3 regions of the Planococcus sp. SSTMD024 genome follow, and region 2 is predicted to be linked to each of the others. Evidence: riboswitches for the same ligand, from Rfam matches in the RefSeq annotation. Region 2 holds a riboswitch; each other region holds the start of a gene.
The links. A riboswitch is a leader RNA that binds a small molecule or an ion and turns the genes downstream of it on or off. The one in region 2 is predicted to bind S-adenosylmethionine.
Positions count from the first base shown of each region.

Region 1: it holds a riboswitch for S-adenosylmethionine, as region 2 does, so the genes downstream of both, mtnK (S-methyl-5-thioribose kinase) here and AB9R92_RS08705 (LLM class flavin-dependent oxidoreductase) in region 2, are expected to answer to the same signal.
Region 3: it holds a riboswitch for S-adenosylmethionine, as region 2 does, so the genes downstream of both, AB9R92_RS14025 (methionine biosynthesis PLP-dependent protein) here and AB9R92_RS08705 (LLM class flavin-dependent oxidoreductase) in region 2, are expected to answer to the same signal.

Region 1 covers NZ_JBGGNS010000020.1:74,590-82,192, forward strand. Annotated here, with positions in the region: gene AB9R92_RS06180 (methylthioribulose 1-phosphate dehydratase) at 1-356, opposite strand, end outside; gene AB9R92_RS06185 (2-hydroxy-3-keto-5-methylthiopentenyl-1-phosphate phosphatase) at 353-1,018, opposite strand; gene AB9R92_RS06190 (2,3-diketo-5-methylthiopentyl-1-phosphate enolase) at 1,015-2,238, opposite strand; SAM riboswitch class I at 2,309-2,422, opposite strand; SAM riboswitch class I at 2,738-2,890, shown strand; gene mtnK (S-methyl-5-thioribose kinase) at 2,968-4,158, shown strand; gene mtnA (S-methyl-5-thioribose-1-phosphate isomerase) at 4,155-5,216, shown strand; gene AB9R92_RS06205 (sugar ABC transporter substrate-binding protein) at 5,213-6,295, shown strand; gene AB9R92_RS06210 (sugar ABC transporter ATP-binding protein) at 6,335-7,603, shown strand, end outside.
Region 2 covers NZ_JBGGNS010000021.1:343,126-350,728, forward strand. Annotated here, with positions in the region: gene AB9R92_RS08685 (acyltransferase family protein) at 1-1,178, opposite strand, end outside; gene AB9R92_RS08690 (copper resistance D family protein) at 1,403-2,464, opposite strand; gene AB9R92_RS08695 (copper resistance protein CopC) at 2,461-3,024, opposite strand; gene AB9R92_RS08700 (sodium:solute symporter family transporter) at 3,192-4,706, opposite strand; gene AB9R92_RS08705 (LLM class flavin-dependent oxidoreductase) at 4,824-6,215, opposite strand; SAM riboswitch class I at 6,330-6,438, opposite strand; gene xylF (D-xylose ABC transporter substrate-binding protein) at 6,683-7,603, opposite strand, start outside.
Region 3 covers NZ_JBGGNS010000022.1:1,082,189-1,089,791, reverse strand. Annotated here, with positions in the region: gene AB9R92_RS14045 (STAS domain-containing protein) at 29-805, opposite strand; gene AB9R92_RS14040 (cobalamin B12-binding domain-containing protein) at 783-1,433, opposite strand; gene AB9R92_RS14035 (hypothetical protein) at 1,438-1,806, opposite strand; gene AB9R92_RS14030 (antibiotic biosynthesis monooxygenase family protein) at 1,803-2,108, opposite strand; SAM riboswitch class I at 2,307-2,409, shown strand; gene AB9R92_RS14025 (methionine biosynthesis PLP-dependent protein) at 2,487-3,611, shown strand; gene AB9R92_RS14020 (aminotransferase class I/II-fold pyridoxal phosphate-dependent enzyme) at 3,604-4,776, shown strand; gene ystJ (NADP-dependent malic enzyme) at 4,923-6,134, opposite strand; gene AB9R92_RS14010 (hypothetical protein) at 6,430-7,152, opposite strand; gene AB9R92_RS14005 (hypothetical protein) at 7,250-7,579, opposite strand.

The DNA of each region.
Region 1 (7,603 bases), on a different contig from region 2:
TGAAATTCAATAACCCCCTCATCTCCATAGAGCTCGGAGATGACATTGTTCGCGACCGTATGGACGTGCAAACTGCAGCCGGCTGAGGTTTCGGAATAAACGGCCTGGTGCAGCAAGGTTTCGGCTGAAGGCTTGAGCGCGCTATCTTGTGCGGGCTGCCCATTTTTGTCGACGAGCAGAAAGTCTTCCGCTGTTTCTTTGTATTTGTCTTTGCCGCTGGCGGTGACGAGAAATTCGAGCGGCTCATCCGAAACTTTGATCGCCAAATTGCCGCTTGTTCCCATAAACCAGTCGCGCGCAGCAAGCGCCCGTTTCACTTCGGCGAGTTCTTGCCAGCGGGTTTCGAAAGCGCTCATGAAATCACTCCTAGCTTGGCGTCGAGAATATCCGTCACGTCGTGGAAGCTTTCGAAAGTTTCATAGGCAATGCCGAGCTCTTCGCATTTGTCGACCAGGAAATCCCTGGCGATGACGAGATCCGCTTGTTTGGCGGCTTGCAAGTCGGTGATGGAATCGCCGATGACGATGCTCGTCGATTGCTCCGACATGATGCGGCGCATGACGGACGGTTTGCAGCAGCCGCAGCCTTGGCTGTCGCACTGTTCGTCGCAGCCGTGCGGGAAGCGGATATGGATCTTGTCATTCGAAAAGTCCGCTTCGTTGCAATAGATGCCGGCGAATGGACCGTATGGCTCGAGCAATGGGTAGACGAAAAAGTCGATGCCTCCGCTGACGATATAGAGCGGGATGTCATGGCGTTTTGTGTAGGCGACGAAATCGGCGAAGCCTTCGCGGATTTCCGCTTGGTCGAGCGCATAGTTGATGATCTGTTGCTTGGCGGAAGATGGCAGCAAGGCAAACATTTGCTGGACGCCTTCGCGTATGGAAATGCGCTGATCGAGAATTTGATCTTTTATCGGCGACCAACCCGGCGGATCGAACTCTTTCATGATGGCGATCAAATTATCGCGGGAAGTCACCGTCCCGTCGAAGTCGCAAAATATGACCGGCTTGTTCATACGGTTTCCCCCCATAATGCTAACGCTTTTTGTAATTCATCCTGTTGTTTGGCGGCTTCCGTTAAAGCCTGTCCTTGCAGTGCGGCGTCGATCGCTTGGCGGAACGCTTTGCCGCCAGCAGCAGCGCCGTCTGGATGGCCATGGACGCCGCCTCCTGCATTGATGATGCTGTCGGTGCCGTAGTCTTCTAACAATAGCGGCACGAGGGCGGGGTGGATGCCGGCGGATGGCACCGGGAAGCTTTGCTTCAAAGGGCCTTCGCTGACCAGTTCCTGACCGAGCTGCAACGCCGTTTCTTTCTCGAGGGCGACGCTGCCGTATGGGGAGGGGAACAAGCTGAAGTCAGCTCCTGCCAGTCGTGTCAGTTTGCCAAGTGCAAGCGCTGTGGACACGCCGTAAAAATCGGATGACGTATACGCGCCGCTGAACGCAGGATGCGCCATAAGCGGGAGTGCCACTTCTTCGTCTTCTGCCAGTTCCTGCAAGACGTCGAATCCGTAGGCATGGACATTGAACAGCAAAGCGTCCGCCCCGAGTTCACGTGCCCGCCGCGCCTTGTCGCGCAAGCTTGATGTCCGTCCGGATAAATTGACGGCATACAGCGTGCGATGGCCGGTTTCTTCGTACACTTCGTCTAACACATGACGCGCTGCGGTAATGCGCGTGTCAAACGGCGTCAGTGGATTGTCGAATAAAATCTCATCGTCTTTCACCAAGTCGACGCCGCCGAGTGCCTGTTGGCGAAGTTGATCTGATAGATAATCGAGATCGCGGCCGATGACGCCCTTGAAAATACTCATGGCGAGCGGGCGCCCGTTGACACCGAGCGTTTCGCGAATGCCGTCGATCCCAAAACGCGGACCCGGAAACTGGCGGAGCAGTGATTCTTCAAAATCCAAATCGATCAATTTGATCTCGCCGTCGAGCGACAGCTTGCCAAAGACGGTCGTCAGGATGGCGGGCAAATCCGCTGAGAAGTTGGCCGCCGGGTAATGGATTTTCAGGCGTGCTTGGATGACGCCTTGACGTGCGGGGTGGGTGACGTGCGGGAATTCTTCGACCGACACGACGCTCCCTCTATGTTGTTGCAATTGCTGCTGCTCGAGCAATGGCAGATCGGTCCACGAACCGACCGTCAAACCGAGTGCAATGGCTTCTGCTTTTTTTTCGAATGAACCGGCTTTGCCGAATAATTGATATGTCGCGATAACACCGCTCATGAATAACCCTCCTGCTTAGTGGACATAAAAAAACCTCTTCGCAAATAAGAAGAGGTTAATGATTAACGCCTTCTTATTTCCCAGCCAATCGATTGCGTTGGCTGCAAGAATTAGCACCGTGTCCATGATCGGACCGGTTGCCGGGCTTCGTAGGGCTTGTCCCTCCACCTGCTCTGAATAAGAATAGATTATGAAATTGTGGCTGTTGCAAAGTAATTCTGATTATTTCATGACGGGCGGTATCTGTCAACGGAGAAAATCAAAAATGTCTGAAAAATGTCAGTTGACCACTTCAGGGTGCGTTCACCAGAAAAAGAGCATGCCCAACCGGCAGCGGGTATTTAAGAAAAGTGCAGCAAGTAATTGATGAACTAGAAAACCCGAGTATGAAACTCGCCTTTAGCGGAAAGGTTTTCATTTTTTCAAAATATTTTATTGACAATGAATTCTGAATCGTGCTAGCATTCGTTTCAGAACTTCATAAATGTTGCATAGCAAACTCTTATCAAGAGCAGGCAGAGGGAAATGGCCCGATGACGCCCAGCAACCGACCGTAATACCGTTGTGAGACGGGGCGCTTTGGCGCCGGGATTCGATCCCTTAAGGCACGGTGCTAATTCCATCAGAAATGTACATTTCTGAAAGATAAGAGGCATGGATCTCTTATTCTGCGCCTCTTTCTTTCGGGAAAGAGGCTTTTTATTATTCCGCAGAAAAGAGGCAATCAATATGACACTTACAGCACCGTCTACATACAAAGCATTGACTGAACAACAAGCGATTCGGCTGGCACAGAGTTTGGACGTTTTTGCGTCGTCCGCAACACTCCAATGTGAAGAGATCGGCGACGGCAACTTGAATTACGTATTCCGCATCACTGACTCCGCCACTGGGCAAGGGCTCATCATCAAACAAGCCTTGCCGTACGCGAAAGTCGTCGGCGAAAGCTGGCCGCTGACGCTTCACCGGGCGACCATTGAAGCAAATGCCTTGAAGCTGCATGGCAGCCTCGCGAAAGGCCGTGTGCCGGAAGTGTATGCGACGGACGCTGCGCTTGCGTTCACCGTCATGGAAGACTTGTCGCAGTTGACGATTTTGCGCAACGGCTTGATCGACGGCAAGCATTACCCGAAGCTTGCGGAACATATCGGCAGTTATTTAGCGCATACCTTGTTTCACACCTCGGATTTCGGTTTGCATCCGTTCGAGAAAAAGCGGCTTGTGGCTGAGTTTTCCAATCCGGAGCTGTGCAAGATCACCGAAGACCTCATTTTCACCGATCCGTTTTTCGACCACGACACCAATGATTTTGAAGAGCCGCTGCGCGAAGCGGCACAGGCGATTTGGGACAACGAGCCGCTGAAGTTCGAAGTGGCCAAACTAAAGCGCAGCTTTTTGACGGAAGCGGAAGCACTTTTACACGGCGATTTGCATACCGGCAGCATTTTCGTCGACGAAGACGATACGAAGGTCATCGATCCGGAGTTCGCCTTCTACGGACCGATCGGTTTTGATGTCGGGCTATTTCTCGCCAACTTGATCGTCCAGGCGATTACGCGCAGCGGCGAAGAGCACGAGCTGATTGTGCAAGACATCACCCACACATGGCAGGTGTTCGAACAGCAATTTTCAGGTTTATGGGAAAGCGACGGAATCGAGACCTATAAAACGACAGCCGGCTACCGCGAATACGCCATCGAAAAAATCTTCCACGATGCGATCGGCTTTGCCGGATGTGAATTGATCCGCCGGACGATCGGATTGGCACATGTCCGCGACTTGGATGACATCGCTGACGAGTCGACCCGAATCGATCGCAAGCGGCAAACTTTGAAAGCCGGGGAAACATTGATCCAAACACGCCGGGAGTATCAGTCCATCAAGCAACTCGAAACGGCGATCAAGGAGCTGAGTAAATGACCATCCCAATATCGGTCATCTGGAAAGATGAACAACTAACCATTTTGGATCAGCGGCTGCTTCCGCAGACCGTCCACTATGAAACGCTTGAGACTTTGGAACAAGTGCATGAAGCGATTTTTCAATTGAAAGTGCGCGGAGCACCGGCGATCGGCATCGCAGCAGCTTATGGCTTGGCACTTGCGGCAAAACGCCACGACACGGCAGATGTCGGGTTGTTCCGCCATCGTGTAAAAGAAGATGCCGACTATCTCGTCGCTTCCCGCCCGACAGCGGTCAATCTGGCCTGGGCGATCGCACGGTTAGTCAACCGGATCGAACAGGCAAAAACGGTCACGCAAGCAAAAGCGCAGCTGATCGAAGAAGCCCAACTCATCCGCGACGAAGACGAAGCGGCATGCCGCAATATCGGCGAACTTGCACTTGAGTTGCTCGCAGACAAAGAAAAAGTCATGACGATCTGCAATGCCGGGTCGATCGCGACAGCCAAATACGGCACTGCACTCGCACCGTTTCATCTCGGCCAAGAGCGTGGCCGTGAGTTTGAAGTGTACGCATGCGAAACGCGGCCGCTGTTCCAAGGGGCGCGCTTGACCGTTTGGGAGTTGCAGCAGGCAGGAGTCGACGTCACGCTCATCACCGATAGCATGGCAGCGCACACGATCGGCGCAAAAGGAATCGAAGCAATCATTGTCGGGGCGGACCGCATTACGGCCAACGGCGACACGGCCAATAAAATCGGCACGCTCAACTTAGCGATTTTGGCGCATGCATACGGCATCCCTTTTTATGTAGCGGCGCCGGTGTCGACATTCGACTTATCGCTTGAAACAGGGAGCGCCATCCCAATCGAAGAACGGGCAGCGGAAGAAGTGGCTGCGATCGGCACGCAACAAATCGCGCCGGCCGGAACGAAAGTGTTCAATCCGGCTTTTGATGTCACACCGGCCAACTACATCACGGCGATCATCACCGAACGCGGCGTCATCCGCCCGAATGATGGACAAACAATCAAGGCCCAGCTTTATGCGGTGCCGCTAAAAGGAGAAACGATATGAAAAACAAATCAGCATGGTTCATTTTATTCGGATTAGTATTCGCCATCTTGCTTTCAGGATGCCAACCAAAAGGAGAAGCGACAGCGGAAGAAACGGCTCCGGACGATCAGCAAGCGGCAGTGGACCATCCGCTTTCAGACAAGAAAATCGCACTCATCATGCAGCAAAATCTAGGGACTTTTTCTGCGCAGTACATTGCAGGCGTAGAAGAGCAAGTGGAAAAATTCGGCGGCAGCGTGACGGTGTTTACTTCAGATGGCGACCTCGCGAAAATGGCGTCCAATCTGGATGCCTCGATCAACCAAGGATTTGACGCGATATTGATCGACCACGGAACGAAAGAAGCGTTGAATCAAGGCGTTGAACGCGCAGTGGAACAAGACATTCCGGTCGTCGCTTTCGATGCAGGCGTTGATGTCGATGGCGTGGTATCGCTCGAGCAGGGCGATCAGTTGATGGCAGAGTTGACGCTTGAAAAGTTAGCTGCAGATCACGGCGGGGAAGCCAATATCGTCAAAATCTGGACAGCCGGTTTCGCGCCGATGGAACGGCGCCAAGTGGCATACGAACAGTTTCTCGCTGACAATCCAGGCATCCAGGAAGTGACGGCATTCGGTGCCGCGACACAAAACACGGCGCTCGATACGCAAGCGCAGATGGAAGCAGTGTTGAAGCAATACCCTGAAGAAGGCGAAATTACAGCAGTTTGGGCGGCATGGGATGAATTTGCCAAAGGTGCAGTCCGGGCCATTGAACAAGCAGGGCGCGACGATATCAAGGTGTACAGCATCGATATGAGCGATGAAGACTTGCAGATGATCCAAAAAGACGGCAGCCCGTGGGTCGCATCGGCTGCGGTTGATCCACAGGATATCGGGCGCATCCAAGTGCGTTATGCGTACCAATTGATCGGCGGGGAGACACCGGAAGAACAAGTGACGCTTGACCCGATCTTCATCGATGCGGACAAATTGCCGGAGACGGCCGTGACCACAGAAGAATTGGGCGAATACATCGAAGGCTGGGGCGCGAGTGAACAAGGTTACAGCGCAGCATTGGAAGAACTAGAAGGGCGCTAAAGAAAAGCGCTGCTGATTTTCGAAAGGGGAGGCAAGCGAATGGGCGGCCAGTTATTGGAGATGCAAGCGATCACAAAAGGTTTCGGGCCTGTCAAAGCCCTGGACGGCGCGGCGTTTACGCTGGAGCGCGGTGAAATTCATGCCTTGCTTGGCGTCAACGGCGCCGGCAAAAGCACATTGATCAAAGTATTATCGGGCGTTTATCCACAAGACGCCGGAAGCATCTGGCTAGATGGGACAGAACTCGCACTCAATTCACCAAAAGCGGCGAAGAAGAACGGCATTTATTGTGTGTACCAAGAAGTCGATACGGCGCTCATTGCGGATTTGAGCGTCGCTGAAAATATCTTGCTCGACAGCTTTGCAGCAGCGGGACCCTTGTTCGTCTCCAAGCGAAAAATAAGAAGCCGAGCGCGGGAAGTGCTGTCGCGCCTCCAATCCGAACACATCGATGTGGAGCAGAAAGTGTCGCAATTGAGCTTAGCGGACAAGCAATTGGTGCTCATCGCCCGTGCGCTGGTCCATTCAGCGAAAATCATTATATTTGATGAACCGACGGCTCCGCTGTCGGTCCATGAAGCGGACAAGCTGTTCTCGGTCATCCGTTCGCTCAGTGCACAAGGCGTCGGCTGCATCTTCATCTCGCACCGCTTGCCGGAAGTGTTCGAGCTGTGCAGCCGGATTACCGTCATGCGCGACGGCCGTCATGTCGCTGGGTTCCTTACAGCGCAAGCCGAACAGCAGGAAGTCGTCGAAGCGATGCTCGGGCGCGCGCTGAGCCGTGAGTTGCAGCACGTAGAACATGCCGTACGAGATACGTTGCTGACAGTGGAAAACTTGTCTGACACAAGGAAATTAAAAGAAATCTCATTCACGGCAGCATCCGGTGAAGTGGTCGGGATCGTCGGGCTGGTAGGAGCGGGAAAAAGCGAACTTGCTAAAGCGCTGTTCGGCGCTGCAGAACAGGTGAGCGGCAAAATTTCGCTCGGCGGCCAACCGCTGCGCTTGAAGCATTCAGCTGACGCGATCAAATCCGGAATCGCGCTCATCCCCGAAGAACGGCGCAAAGAAGGGTTATTCGTGCATGAATCGCTTGAAGCGAATGCCAGTTTCCCGAATTTGCGCAAGTTCTCTGGGCGTTTGTTTATGAACAAAGTGGAGGAACAACGATTTGCCCATTTGATTATTGACAAACTGAAGGTCAAAACTTCCGATACGACAACACCACTTACCCATTTGAGCGGAGGCAACCAACAAAAAGTGGCAATCGGCAAATGGATGTCTTTGGATTCCCGTTTGTATCTGTTT
Region 2 (7,603 bases):
AAACTGCCGCCTGTGCTTGCCTGTACCAAAACGCTCCATGACAAGCCAACGACTAGCGCCGGCATCATCATCGCTACCAGCACTTTCGACAACCGCCTTTTCGACTGTTTGACCGGCAATTTGCGCACCGGCGCCTCAACGAGACGGATCGTAATGACCGACAACGCAAAAGTCAGCGCCAAGATGCCCAAACCGCCAAATGCGGTAACCGTTTCCGTATTGAAATACGCATAATAGAACACCAGCAACGGCCAATGCCATAAATAAAAGCCGTAGGAAATGCTGCCGAAATATTGGAACGGCTTCGAGCCGAGCAATTTCTGCACGCCGAATGCCTGGCCGTTTTCAGCAGCGATGATGACCAGGATCACCCCGCCGGTCGGCAGCAATGCCGCAAATCCCGGGAACACGGTCGACACCGGCAGCACCATTCCAGTGAACGCGATGATCGCAAGCCCGGCCCAGCCCATGACGAGATGCGCACGGTCCGAAAACCTCAGATACGGCAGCAAGAGCGCAAGCATCCCGCCGAGGCTGAATTCCCAGACGCGCGCGAATGTATCAAAATACGCCCATGGCTGATTGACCGCGGTAATGTACACCGAATAGCTGAGTGAAGCGACGAAAATGACCGACAACACCGCAAGCAAAGTTTTGCGCACCGGCGTCTTCAATAGTTTCGTCGCCAGCAAATAAACAAGCGTGATGAGGACCGGCCATGTCACATAAAACTGGCCTTGAATCGACAGCGCCCAGAAATGCTGGAACGGGCTGGCTTCGTTATTTTGCCCTAAATAATCAACAGCGCTTTTGGCCAACTGCCAATTTTGGAAATAGAACATCGACGCGAACAATTCCGCAATCGTCTGGCGCCACACACTGAGCGGCAATAGAACAATCGACAGAATCGCAGAGACGACCATTACCGTAAACGCCAGTGGAAACAGCCTCTTCGCGAGCCCCAACAGATTTTCCAAATAATTGATGCGGCCATCGCGCACCATCCGTGACAAGAGAGATGTCGTGATCAAATACCCCGAGACGATGAAGAAGACATCGACCCCGCCGGATACCGATCCGACCCAAATATGATAGACTGCCACCAAAAGCGCTGCAACTGCCCGGATTCCTTCTAACTCCGGGCGGAAACGCTTATGAGGCACTCGTAAATCCGTCATTTGTTGTACCTCGCCATTCTTTAATTTTGCGGAAAAGGAATAACCAAAAACTAAAGATCATAAAATCTTTAAGGTTAATATTGAACTGGAAATTTTCGAATTATCAAAACCCATTCCTTGCCATTTGCAAGTGTAACGCAAGCATTTGGCAGTCTCAATAGCTTAGCCGATAGTCGAAATATTCTTTGCAAGAAAAAAACCCGCCATTTCAGGCAAGGTTTTCATTAGAATAAGAAACTGAACATCAATCCGGTGTAAGTCGCCGCAACAAACCCGAGGCCGAACGTAAACGACAGCCATTCGGGCAGCTGTTTGCGATAGCCCAGCCATTGCAAACCGAGGAAGATCAGGCCGATCGCCAGCATCAAGAACGCGTCAATATTCGGTGTCCATACCGCATGCACCGGCAGATACTGCGGCCCGGCGAACCATTCGACAAAAGGCGCGCCGCCTTCCATGCGGAACGTTTCGTTGATATTATGCGGCGGGGCGAGCTTGCTCATGAAGGCGGTGATTAATAACACCAACAGCAACAGCCAGCTCTCGACTTTAAGCCATGCGCGGTTCGGGGCATCGCTTCTGGATAAGACGGCATTGATGAACGCTGCGAGCAACAGCGGCACGATGCTCAAATGCTTCAAGAGCAAGAGCTGCCCGTAAGGCAAAATCCACGAGCTCGCGTAATCTTCCGGCGCCACAAAAAACAACATGAGCCAAATGCCGCTGCCGATCAATAGGATCATCATGGCAACAGAAAACGGCGTAAACCATTTGAGAAATGCGCGCCAATTGCGCCCATCGCCCAAAAACCAGGCAATGTGGATCAATACGCCCGCCCATAATACGAGCGCCAGAAAATGAAGCGCGTGCCCAATAAAGCCTTGCCAGTCCGCAATCGATGCAGCATGGCTCGCATACGCCACATTGAGCACGCTGAGCACGAGCCAAAACGCGCGGAACGCCCACGATCCGTCGCGCCACACCACGATCACCCATGCCACTGCCATCAAGACGCCGAATACGTAGCTTTGGCCGGCGCGAAATTCTGTTGCGACATCCATCAATGCCTGACCCGGCCCAAAACTTTCCGAAAGCAATAAAACCAGCTGGATGACAGGCGGGGCAAGCAATAGCGGAATAAGCGCAAGCGCCATCAAGAGCAGTTTTTTCGGAACCTCAACAAGCGGCTTTTTCTCCGATTTGACGCAGCGCAAGACAACATCCCCTGCCAGAAACACCAACACCACATAAAGAAAAAAATCCGACAGTGCGATCAACCAACTCATCGTTTTCTACGCATTAACACAACGGCAGCGACCAACAGGATAATGGCGAGGCCCGCGATGATCAAGGTCATGCTGGAACCGCCTTCTTCTGAAGGAACTTCCGAACCGCTCGCGGCTGCCTCTTCCATCTCTGCTGCTTCCGTTGTTTCCGTTTCATCAGCTTCCGGTTCAACCGTTTCTTCTTCAGCCGGCTCTTCTTGCGCCGCTTCTTCCTCGCCTGCCTGCAATTCAAAAGCAAGTGACCCTTGGATTGGGTGGCCATCTTCGCTCAGCACGTCATATTCCACGACATACGAACCGTCTTCCAGTTCCTGCGCCGGCGTCCCGACCAATTGGTCTTCCATTACAGCCACTTCACTGAAATCCACAGCGGTACCGTCCATCGTCATCGTCATGCCACTGCCCTGTTCGATGCCGGCGCTGAAATCGAGCACCACTTGTTCAATCGGCTCAGCCACAACCGCGCCTTCTGCCGGAGTGGACGATTCAAGCACCGAATGCGCATGCGCTGTCATCGGCAAAACCAGTAATGCACTTAATAAAACCAAAGTCTTCTTCATAGGTAAGATTCCTTCTTTCTTGTTAGGTCAACTCAATTATTGCAACAACTCTTTTCAGCCTATTTCATTTGCACGCAAGAAACAAGAGCGGCGCATTTGGATTTATGAATTTTCTCTGAAGATTGGCAGCATAGGAAAAAGCCCCGAATGATTTCGAGGCTTTCTCTTTACAATCCACGAACTGCTTCCTGCGAAGTCTTTTCGCGCTTTCTCAAAGTTTCGGCAAGCAGGCTCACCGTGATCATCGACGTGAAGCCGAGGATCGAACTGAAGAACATCGCCTGGAAAACGTGCTCGATGACACCGGTGCCGGTCAAGATCATATAGCAGCCGGCACCGCTGACGACGGAAGCGATGGCGCCGGATTTATTGGCGTGCTTCCAGAAGTAGCCGAGGCTGATCGGGGCTGCAATGCCGCTGATGATCGCGGAGGTCCCGAAGTTCGTCAAAAGCGCCAAGGATTCCGGCCGGTTGATCGACATATAAAGCGACACGAGGCCGATAAAGACCAGCGACACTTTCGACGCTTTCAGCACTTTGGCATCAAGTTCCTGCTCCGTCAAATTCTTGTTTTTATAGAGAACCGGCACTGCCAGCACTTTGAACAAATCGTTGCCGATGCTGTTGGTGATGCCAAGGTACAGGCTGTCGGTCGTTGACAGGATCGCGGAAATCAAGCCCATGACGAGCAGCGCAACGATGACCACCGGGAAAGCTTCCATGATATACGCCGGAATGGCGCTATCAGCCGACGCGAGCCCCGGCAAGATGATGCGCGCGGCGAGTCCGGCGAACACCGAGAAGATCGATAAGGTGAACAAGGAGACGCCGGCGGATAAAGTGAAGGTTCGCAAGTCTTGTTCTTTTTCGACCGTCAGCACTTTATTCATCAAATGAGGCAATAGCACGAATGAAAACAGCAGCCACTGGATGCTCAAGATCGCGAAACCGCTATAGAACGGCCCGCCAGTCGACAGCGGCGAAACAAGTGCCGGGTCGATCGCGCGAAGTTCCGATTGCAGCGTGCCGAACACATTCCATCCGCCGCCGATCGTCCATAATAATGAGATGAATAACAATAGCGACACGACCGCCATCGTTGCCCCTTGGATGCCGTCGCTGACAATTTGCGCGAACGCGCCGCCGAGGCTCACGTAGACGACGGTGATGACGACGCCGATTGCGATGCCCCATAAATACGGAATGCCGATGACCGTCTCGAACATCGTCGCGAGTCCGACGTTCTGCCCGACAATGTAATAAATATTGAACAGCACCAATAAGGCGACGAGGACGCGCAAGGCTTTGCTGTTGTAGCGGTTGCCGAGCCACTGCGGGATCGTCAGGCTGCCGCCATTTTTCTGCCCGTAGCGCCAGAAAGCTTTCGTGAACAACAACAGCCCGAGCCATGTGACCCCAAAGCAGCCGATCGTATACCACAAAGTCGACAAGCCGTATGTATACGCCCAGCCCGGCACGCCGAGAAACAGGTTGGCACTGGCGTAAGAGGCGCCGAAACTCATGCCAACAACCGCCGGATTGACTTTGCCTTTCGCGATCGCAAAGCCTTTCATCGATCCGCTGTGGGCTTTGCCTTTTTTCCCGAGCCATGTCGTCAAGGCGAAATAGCCGACGAGCATCAAAGCAATCAGCGGCAATAGCCAAGTTGTATCATCCCCCATTCTGTTCGCCTCCTTTTGGTTTCGGTTTTGGATAGAGTTTGTTCCATAAAGTCAGCCCCGCGATCCAAAAGACGGCGACGGCGATCCAGTAAGCTGTCAGCATCCTCATTCCCCCTTCTAGTTGTTAACTGTTTCGTGCAATTGCTTGAACGTTCTGCCCGGATGATTGTCTTTCAAGTGCGCTTGGCCTTTGCCGTAGACTTTCTCACGGTATGTGCCGTCTGCGTATTCTTTCTGCACGAGCCCGCGTTCCTGCAAGACCGGAACGACCAGTTCGACAAAGTCTTCGAAGCTTCCGGGTGCGAGCGTATACGCCAAGTTAAAGCCGTCGACTCCGGTTTCATCTCTCCAGCGCTCCACTTCGTCCGCCACTTGCTCCGGCGTGCCGACTGCGACCGGCCCTCTTCCGCCGATGCCGACAAATGTCGCGAGTTCGCCGATCGTCCATTTTCGATCCGGATCGGCGCGCGTGAACACTTCCACCGCCGATTGCATCGCGTTGCTTTGGATGTATTCGAGCGTATCTTCCGGCTCGTATCCGGAAAAGTCGATGCCGGTCCAGCCGCTGAGCAGCGCGAGTGCGCCTTCGTAGCTGACATGGCTTTTCAAGGTTTCGTATTTCTCTTGCGCTTCTTCTTCGGTCTTGCCGACAATCGCGGTGAAGGTTGTGTACACCAACACATCTTCCGGGTTTCGGCCATTCGCTTTGATGCGTTCACGGAGTGCGTCGACGCCTTTTTTCACCACCGGAATCGTTGGCCCTGCCGTAAACACCGATTCGGCGTGCTTCGAGGCGAACTCACGGCCGCGCGGCGAAGCGCCTGCCTGGAACAATACCGGCGTGCGCTGCGGCGACGGTTCGGATAAATGCGCGCCCGGCACTTTGAAGTATTTGCCTTCGTGGCGGATGTCATGGACTTTCGCCGGGTCGGTATAGACTTTCGATTTTTGATCACGGACGACCGCGCCGTCTTCCCAGCTGCCTTCCCATAACTTGTAGCAGACGTCCAAATACTCGGCCGCGAATTCATAGCGTTCGTCGTGGCTCATTTGGTCATCGAGCCCGATATTCACTGCAGCACTTTTCAAATAGGAAGTGACAACGTTCCAGCCGATGCGCCCTTTTGTCAGATGGTCGAGTGTCGACATGCGCCGTGCGAAGGTGTACGGATGTTCGTGGCTGACAGAAGCCGTGACCCCGAAACTCAAATGCTCCGTCACTGATGACATGAGCGGCACGACCAGTAGCGGATCATTGACCGGCGTCTGCACCGCATTGCGTAATGCGGCATCGCGCGTGCCGCCGTAGACATCGTAGGTTCCGAGCACATCGGCCAAAAACACCGCGTCAAATCTGCCTTTTTCCAATAGTTTCGCAAGTTCGATCCAATATTCGCTGTCCTTATACGTATGCGACCGGTCGTCCTCATGCAGCCACAACCCCGGCGACTGGTGCCCGCCTGCGCACACCATCTCAAAAGCGTTCAAATAAATCCGTTTCTTCGTCATCGTCAAATTCCTCCTTTTGAAATCGCAATTTCCGCAGCCCTCTGTAGAAAATAAAAATAGCCCTCTTTTCTCTGAAAACGAGAAAAGAGGGCTATTTGAATGGTCGGGTCCGCTCTCTTATCTCCCAAGGAATCTCTCCTTGCTGGAAGTAGCACCTTCCTGATTGATATCAGGGGTTGCTGAAGCGTCATCGGGCCAGTCCCTCGGCTTCTCTGGATAAGATTATTAAATTAATCCCTATCTTAATACTAGGAAATAGAGAAGTCAACCGAATATTTAAAATTCTTTTTAGATTTTTTCGATCGTCCGGCTTTCGCCACCGAAAAATGCCGCTTCCCATTCAACCGGGTAGCGGCATTTACGCTTGCTCTTACAGATTCAAACAGCTGGTGTCATTCCAGCCCGTCCAGTTCTTCTGCAGAATGAAAATTATCCGCCAAGACGCTGCTGGCAGGCAGTTCCAGTTTTCAGTCTTTGCGGTAAACGTCTTCTGCACGATGAAACCCGTCCGCAATGAGCGTATCTTGAATATTATCGTCGTTGACGGCAACTGGTTCAAGCAACACAGACGGCACTTCGCTTTTTCCGTTGTTGATGCTGACGGTCGGTCCGATTTCGTTCCCTTCCGCCAATTCGACAGCAAGCGCTGCGACACGTTCGGACAATTGCTGGATCGGTTTATAGACGGTCATCGATTGTGTGCCGTCGACAATCCGCTGCACAGCTGCCAGTTCGGCATCCTGCCCTGCGACCGGGACGGACCCGGCAAGCCCTTGTTGCGCAAGCGCCTCGACCGCCCCGCCGGCGGTCGCGTCATTTGCCGCGATAACCGCATCTATTTGGTTGCCGTTGATGTCGAGCGCCTGCGACATATGCGCAAAAGCTTGTTCCGGCGCCCAATCTTCAGTCCACTCATCATAAATGATGTTGATGTCGCCGCGTTCGATTGCCGGCTGCAGCACATCAAACACGCCTTTTTTCAAAAGATGGGCGTTATTGTCTGTCGGGGCGCCGCCGATGTAGACGTAATTGCCTTCTGGAACCAATTCCAGCATTTTCTCGGCTTGCAGCTCCCCCACCTTTTCATTGTCAAAGGAGACGTATAAATCGATTTCCGCATTTTTCACGAGCCGGTCGTAAGCGATGACTTTGATGCCTGCCCCGTGCGCTTTATGGACAATCGCTGCGGTCGCTTCTGCGTTATGCGGCACGATGACGAGTAAGTCGATGCCTTGTTGGATCATCTCTTCGGCTTGGGCGATCTGCAGCGCGTCGTCCCCATTCGCTGCGGCAATCTCCACTTCCAATCCGCGCGATTCAATCGCTTGTTCGAACAATTCTCGGTCTTTCAGCCAGCGCTCTTCTTTCAAGGTGTCCATTGCAAAGCC
Region 3 (7,603 bases), on a different contig from region 2:
AACCTTTAAAAACGCAGAAAAACCGGCCTCATGAGCCGGTTTCGTCAATTTTTTCAGCAGCTGCACTCAAAACGGATTCCAATGAAGCTTCGAAACGCAAATTCATCTCCCGTCTCAACAGATGCAATTTTTGGGCATGTTCTGGTTTCACCCCGGTAATGACCGCATCGATTCCCATGACCCCCAAGGTTTGCACGAGCGATTCCAAGTAACTGACGCCTTCTTGCGTCACCGTTCCCATTGCCGTCAAATCGACGACAACCGTCTCGGCCTCATATTCATAGATGCGCGTGACAATAAACGGGCGAATCGCTTCAACTTTTTTCGCATCCAAATTGCCGAACAAGGGAATGAGCACATAGGCTCCGCCGATTGCGATGCACGGGGCGGAAAGTTCGCGCACTTTCTCCAGCAGAGCATCCGACCGTTCTTTTTCCTTGAGCAATTCGTAATCTGTTTCTTTCAAGCGGCCCCTCAAGCGAATTAACTGCGCCATGCTGGCAGCCATTTGTTCATCTTTTGGCACCAACACGAGATTCAGCAAAAAATCGCTGTCCCAGCGGTAGTGGACATCTGCCAAAAAAAAGCCCGCCGCTGTGATGAAATTCAATTCGACAGGTTTTTTGCCGTCGCGTTGTTTCAACAAGCGTTCCGCTTTCGGCCTGCTGCCTTCATCAAGCAATTCAAAAAAGGTTTCCGGTTTGCCGAAGAGCTGTTCGGCCTCCAGGGATTGGTCGACGACCGCAAAGCTATTGTTCAATTGAAAAGCCGGAAGCGGCCATTCAGCCAGTGGAGAGCGTGTCATCGTTCGGCCCCTTTCCCGTGCGGATCCATTCCCTGAGCGCACCGAGTTCCCGAACGACCACCGCTCCTTTTACATGCAAATCCGCAAAGCTCGACAAAGTGACGGCCCTGCCACCAATGAGAACGGCTGGATTTGAGTCCACCTTAGAGAATGCTTCCGCGTAGGTTTTTAACACCGGCAAGCGGTGTGCAAGGGCCCCTGACAGGGCAACAACATCCGGCTGCCAGTCACCAGCCAATTCGAGAGCTGAATCGAGCGGCAAATTCGGCCCCATATAGCGGACATCATAACCTTCATCACGGAACATGGCCGCGACCATCTTGAGCCCGATGTAATGCTCTTCGCCTTCTGGGCCAAAGATCATCGCTTTTTTGCGGCCATCCTTATCTTTATTGCGTAGTTCCGTAGCGGACAAGACAAAATCGCAAACGGCGGTTGCCAAATGCTCTTCTGCCACCGAAATCTCATTTTGTTCCCATAATTCGCCGATGCGGTACATCGCCGGCGTCAAGAGTTCGCCGTAAAGCTGTTCATGTGAATGGCTTTCCAGGAAATCCTGGACGTATTTCAAAGCTTCCTCTTCCTCCCCTTGGAGAAAAAGATCCGAAAGCTGTGTTGACTCGTTCATTTGATCAGCTCCTTTTATGTGGAGGGAGCTCCAATAACCGGACTGCGCGATCGAGGCAGCCCCGCATGAAATCTCCTTGCGTTGTTTCCGTATAGCGCGGCACGATTTCGATAAGCCGCCTGAAATTATCGATGATGAGCGCAGTTTCCACGTTGCGGCTTACGAGCACCGTCTCGAGCCAGATGGCATAATCGAGAAAGGATTGTTCGCTCTGCAGCTCCCAAGCCGTTTCGAGATAATCCAAGTGATGATGATTGTCCTTGACGGTATGTTCATATCCCCTATCGCCGAAACGCTCCCATAAATTCGGGTACGCTTCGTAAATGCCGTCTGCCGTGTCGGTTGCGATTTGCTGTTTCTGCTCCAGGTTCATTCGGCCACCACTTCGTATTGATGGACTTTCGGGACGATTCCCGCGAGTTCCTGGTCTGGGTAGTTCTTCTCCAGGTCATGGATTTCCTTGAACTCCTGGCTCTTGACCCAGTTCATGTATGCCTGTTTGGACTGCCATTCCAGGTGGACGGTCAGTTCGTGGCGCTTTTTCGTGTTCTGGATCAACCGGAATGAAGTGAAGCCTTCCGCCTGGTCCACGCGCCGTGAACGTTTTCGGTATATTTCTATGACGTCTTGCACTTTGTCTACCGGTACACTGACGGTCGATGTGACGATGTACATAATTTCAGAACCCCTTTGCAACTGGCCTTGCGGCGGCCAGGCATGATAAAAGTATACCTCAGCATACCATTTCAGCCTCCGAAATAAAAGTGAGCGCCTTTTCTGGAATCGCAAGAGTATTTTCAATATTCCGCTTGTATTTCTTAAGCGATTGCCGTATGATGGAAAACATCAACCAACCACAACTATATAAAATGATTCTTATCTAGAGAGATGGAGGGATTTGGCCCTGTGAAGTCTCAGCAACCGGACGAGTTTGTCACGGTGCTAATTCCAATAGGCGTAGCCTAGTAGATGAGGAGATGGCATATACAGCAGGGGCTTTCTTCTTATCATAGAAGAACGCCCCTGCTTTTTGATTTTGAAAGGATGAGGATCATGACACAACATAGTTTAGAAACGCGCCTGGTGCAGCTGGGCAATCGCAGCGACGAACGGACCGGGGCGGTCAATCCCCCGATTTACCTTTCTACCGCCTATGAACACGAAGGCCTTGGCAAATCCACGGGCTACGACTATACGCGGACAAAAAATCCGACACGCCAGCTGCTTGAAGAAGGAATCGCAAACTTAGAAGGCGGCGATGCAGGATTTGCGTGCAGCTCCGGCATGGCCGCGATCCAATTGGTCCTCTCTCTGTTCCGCCCGAACGATGAAATTTTGCTTCCTGAGGATATTTACGGGGGCACATACCGATTGCTGGAACAATATGAAGAAAAATACCATATCCGTCCCGTATACGATTCCTTCATCGATCCAAAGACGGTTGAAGCGAAAATCAATGCCAATACGAAAGCGATTTTCATCGAAACGCCGACCAACCCGCTGATGCAGGAGATCGATTTGGAAATATACGCCCAACTGGCGAAGCGCCATAATTTGCTGTTGATTGTCGACAACACCTTCCTGACGCCTTTCTTGCAGCAGCCGCTCGCAATCGGCGCTGATATCGTGCTGCACAGCGCAACCAAATACATCGGCGGCCATAACGATGTACTTGCCGGGCTTGTCGCCGCAAAAGGCAAGACTTTATGCGAAGAGCTTTTCAACGCCCACAACTCGGCTGGCGCTGTGCTGTCGCCGCTCGATTCCTGGCTGTTGATCCGCGGCTTGAAAACTTTGCCGCTTCGCATGCGCCAGCACGAAGCGAATGCCAAGGAACTCGCCCGCTTCCTTGAAACGCAAGAGACCGTGACAGACGTGCTGTATCCGGGAAAAGGCGGCATGCTGTCGTTCCGCCTGCGTGAAGAACAATGGATCGGGGAATTCCTCGAGAGCCTATCGCTCATCACGTTCGCCGAAAGCCTCGGCGGTGTGGAAAGTTTCATCACCTATCCTGCGACGCAGACCCATGCCGATATGCCGGTCGCGGAACGCACGGCGCGCGGCGTCTGTAACCGCCTGCTCCGCTTCTCGGTAGGCGTAGAGCAGGCAGAAGATTTGATTGCTGATTTATCGCAAGCCCTGGCCAAACTGGAAAAGGAGGTCGTTTCCCATGAGTGAACGACGCGAGACGAAATTGATCCATTCCGCAGGCATCGATCCATTAACAGGCGCAGTCAATGTGCCGATTTATTTATCATCGACTTTCCACCAGGAAAGCATCGATTCGTTCGGCCCATTTGATTACAGCCGCTCCGGCAACCCGACGCGCAAATCACTTGAGGAAACGATCGCCAAACTTGAAGGCGGCGCACGGGGCTTGGCCTTTTCTTCCGGCATGGCGGCCATTTCATCGGCATTCATGCTGTTGAAAGCCGGCGACCATGTGCTCGTTTCAGAAGACGTGTACGGCGGCACTTACCGCTTCATCACGGAAGTGCTGGAAAAATTCAAAGTCGATTACACATTCGTCGACATGACCGACCTTGGCGAAGTGGCCGCGGCTTTCCTGCCGAATACGAAAGTGGTTTACATCGAAACCCCTTCCAATCCCGTCATGAAAATCACCGATATCGAAATGGCCGCCAAACTGGCAAAGGCGAATGACGCGATGACGTTTGTCGATAACACGTTCATGACACCGCTTTACCAGAATCCGCTTGAACTCGGCGCGGATATCGTGCTTCACAGCGCGACGAAGTTCCTGTCTGGCCATAGCGATATCACAGCTGGGCTGGCGGTGACAAAAGATGCCGGCCTCGGGGAACAATTGGCCTTCATCCAAAACACATTCGGCTCTGTGCTCGGCGCACAGGACTCTTATACATTGATTCAAGGCATCAAAACGCTCGGCGCCCGCACGAAACAATCCGGCGAGACGACCGCACGCATTGCGGAATATTTGCATAGGCATCCGCTTGTCGAGGAAGTCTATTATCCGGGCTTTTCGTTCCATCCCGGAAACCCAATCCATAGCCGCCAGGCAAGCCATGCAGGCTGTGTGCTGTCGTTCCGCCTGGCGGATAAAGACGCAGCCCGCATTCTTGTGGATACTTTGGAGATCCCGGTATTTGCTGTCAGCCTTGGCGCCGTCGAATCGATCCTGTCCTATCCGGCTACCATGTCCCATGCGGCCATGCCCCCCGCTGAACGTGAAAAACGCGGCATCACCGATGGGCTTCTGCGTTTCTCTGCAGGGCTCGAGCATCCCGATGACTTAATCAACGACTTCAGCCAGGCGCTCGAAAAAATTGCCATCGCCAAAGGACTCAGCGTCGCTGATTGATTGTGCTCATTAAAAAAGACTGTCCCCCTCGTCATCTAACTGACGAAGCCGGACAGTCTTTTTTTTATGCCTTTTCATCCTGCAGCCACGAAACCTAAGAAAGCCTGAATTCCAGGGGGAGGGGAATTCAGGCTTTCTTCTATTTATTATAAGACAATCTGCTGGGCAGGCTCTTTGAGCGATACTTTGGCAACGCCCGTTTCTTCGGCAGCCCTAGCGACTGCTTCAGCGACCGCCTGTGCAACGCGCGGGTCGAACGGCTTCGGTATCACATAATCCTCGTGAAGTTCATGGGTGGCGATCAAGGCGGCAATTGCTTCAACTGCCGCGATTTTCATCGCGTCGTTAATGTCGCTCGCCTGTACATCGAGTGCGCCCCGGAACAATCCAGGGAATGCCAATACGTTATTGACCTGGTTGGCGAAATCGGAACGCCCTGTCCCGATGACCCGGGCACCGGCCGATTTCGCGGCTTGCGGCAAGATTTCAGGATTCGGGTTCGCCATCGCAAAGATGACCGGATCTTCATTCATCGAACGCACCATGCTTTCCGTCAATGCGCCTTCTGCCGACACGCCGACAAAGACGTCGGCACCGGCGATGACATCCGCCAAATGCCCTTGTTCCATCTGGTAATTGCTCATTTCCGCCACTTCCGCCTTGAACGGGTTCATGCCATTCGGGCGGCCATTATAAATCGCGCCTTTCGTGTCGCACATGACAATATGGCCGAACCCGAATTTCGCCAGCAATTTGACAATGGCGATGCCCGCTGCACCAGCGCCGTTGACGACCACTTTCACATCTTCCACTTCCTTTTCAACGAGCTTCAAGGAATTGATGAGGCCGGCCAGCGTGACAATCGCAGTGCCGTGCTGGTCGTCGTGGAATACGGGAATGTTCATTTCCTGTTTCAAACGCTGTTCCACGATGAAGCAAGTCGGGGCGGCAATGTCCTCCAAATTAACGCCGCCAAATCCCGGTTCGAGCAATTTGACGGTCCGGATGATTTCTTCAGCATCCGTCGTATCGAGGCAGACCGGGAATGCATCCACACCGGCAAATTCCTTGAACAATAAAGCCTTCCCTTCCATGACCGGAAGCGCTGCTTGCGGGCCGATATTGCCGAGCCCGAGCACAGCGGTGCCGTCCGTAATGACCGCGACCGTATTGCCTTTCATCGTGTAGTCATGCACTTTGCTTGGATCGGCATGAATTTCACGGCACGGTGCCGCTACGCCAGGAGAATAGGCGAGGCTCAAATCCCTTTCGTTTTCCACAGCCACTTTTGAACGAATCTCCAATTTCCCTTGATGCCTTTTATGCAAGTTCAGCGAATCGTTTTTCAAATCGGTCATTTGCCTCATCTCCCTTTTGATTATAATTGTTTATTATATCGCCTCCTCGCTTAATTGAAAGACTTTTCTTGCAATTCTGATTAATTTCAGACTTTAGGCTGATAGAGAAAGAGTGAAGTCCCATACCTTATTTCCGTAGCCTCGTTGTTGACACCGAATATTTTCCCCGGTAACCCGCGCTGATAATCGCGATATGGTCCACACTAATCCTCAATTTTTTAAAAAATAATTAAACAGCCCCTATACAGCCGAAAAAGCCCGCTGCTTGAGCGGGCTTTCCAGCAAATTCATTTGTTCACTTCCTGGTTTCAGCAAGTTTGATGGATGCGAGTGTGGATGTGATCGCCATCTCATCGGGATCATCGACACTTCCACGGAATTCACGTTTTATTTCACCATAGCCTTCGACGAAATAATTACGATAGACTGAACCATCTTCTTCTTCAATCGTTTCGAGCATGAATACGTTATCGAAATTTTGGTATGGCGTCTCTAAAGTGGCGCCTGTTTCGACAACCGTCGCATCACCGATTTCCTGGCCTTCTTCGATCGGGAATTCCAGATAGGTCGAAATCACCTCCAAGGCTTCCAATTCTTCAAAGCTGGCCGTGTATTCATCGTAGAACTCCCCTTCCTGCTTAACGAGCTCGATGCGGTCATCATGCAAGCGGAAAACTTTAAGAACGACAGTTCCGCCGTTGTCTTCATAAGTTGCGACATGATTCGCTTCCATATAATCGGTTTTCAGCGTAAACTCGGCAAATTCATTGCCATATCCCTCAAATCTAGCAGTAGACCCATCTTCAAGGAAGTAATCATATGGATCGACAGCGGCCTCTTCGCTATCATGGCTATCTCCGCTGGTGGTTTCCGCTGGCGTTTCTTCCGATACCTCTTCTTCAACAGCCTCTTCCTGCACTGCTTCTTCTGCAGGTTCCTCCGTTGCCATTTCTTGCGTTCCACAGCCAGCTACTGCAAGAACAAGTGCCAGCCCTCCCAAACCAAAGCGATAATTCATCAACTCTCCTCCTTTTATAAATAAGTGCTTACCATATTAATTTTACCGAATATTCAGTTATTAATAAACGAAAAAAGGTATTTTTGTTCCAACTCGGTCAAAGATGGAGCGAATTATGGTAAATCGGTTTCAGGTGGATATCGTATTCTTTCCGCACTTCGTTCAAATCATAAATATGTCCCCGAAATTCCGGGTCTTCGAGTTTTTCAATCTGTTCATGCACAAGATCGGCAAAATAGACGCCGACGGCTACGCCTTTTGGATATTTACGTTTCACTTCTGCCACAAAATCGTCTGTCAGCTCTTGATTGAACGCATGATACAAAGCGGCATTCACCACAGTCAAGGAATCTTTCGTCGCATAGGAGACGACATAATAATTGCCATATTCGTCTTTCAGAAGATCGCGTTCGGCTTCTATATTCATTCTCTTCTCCTCCTTTAAACGCTG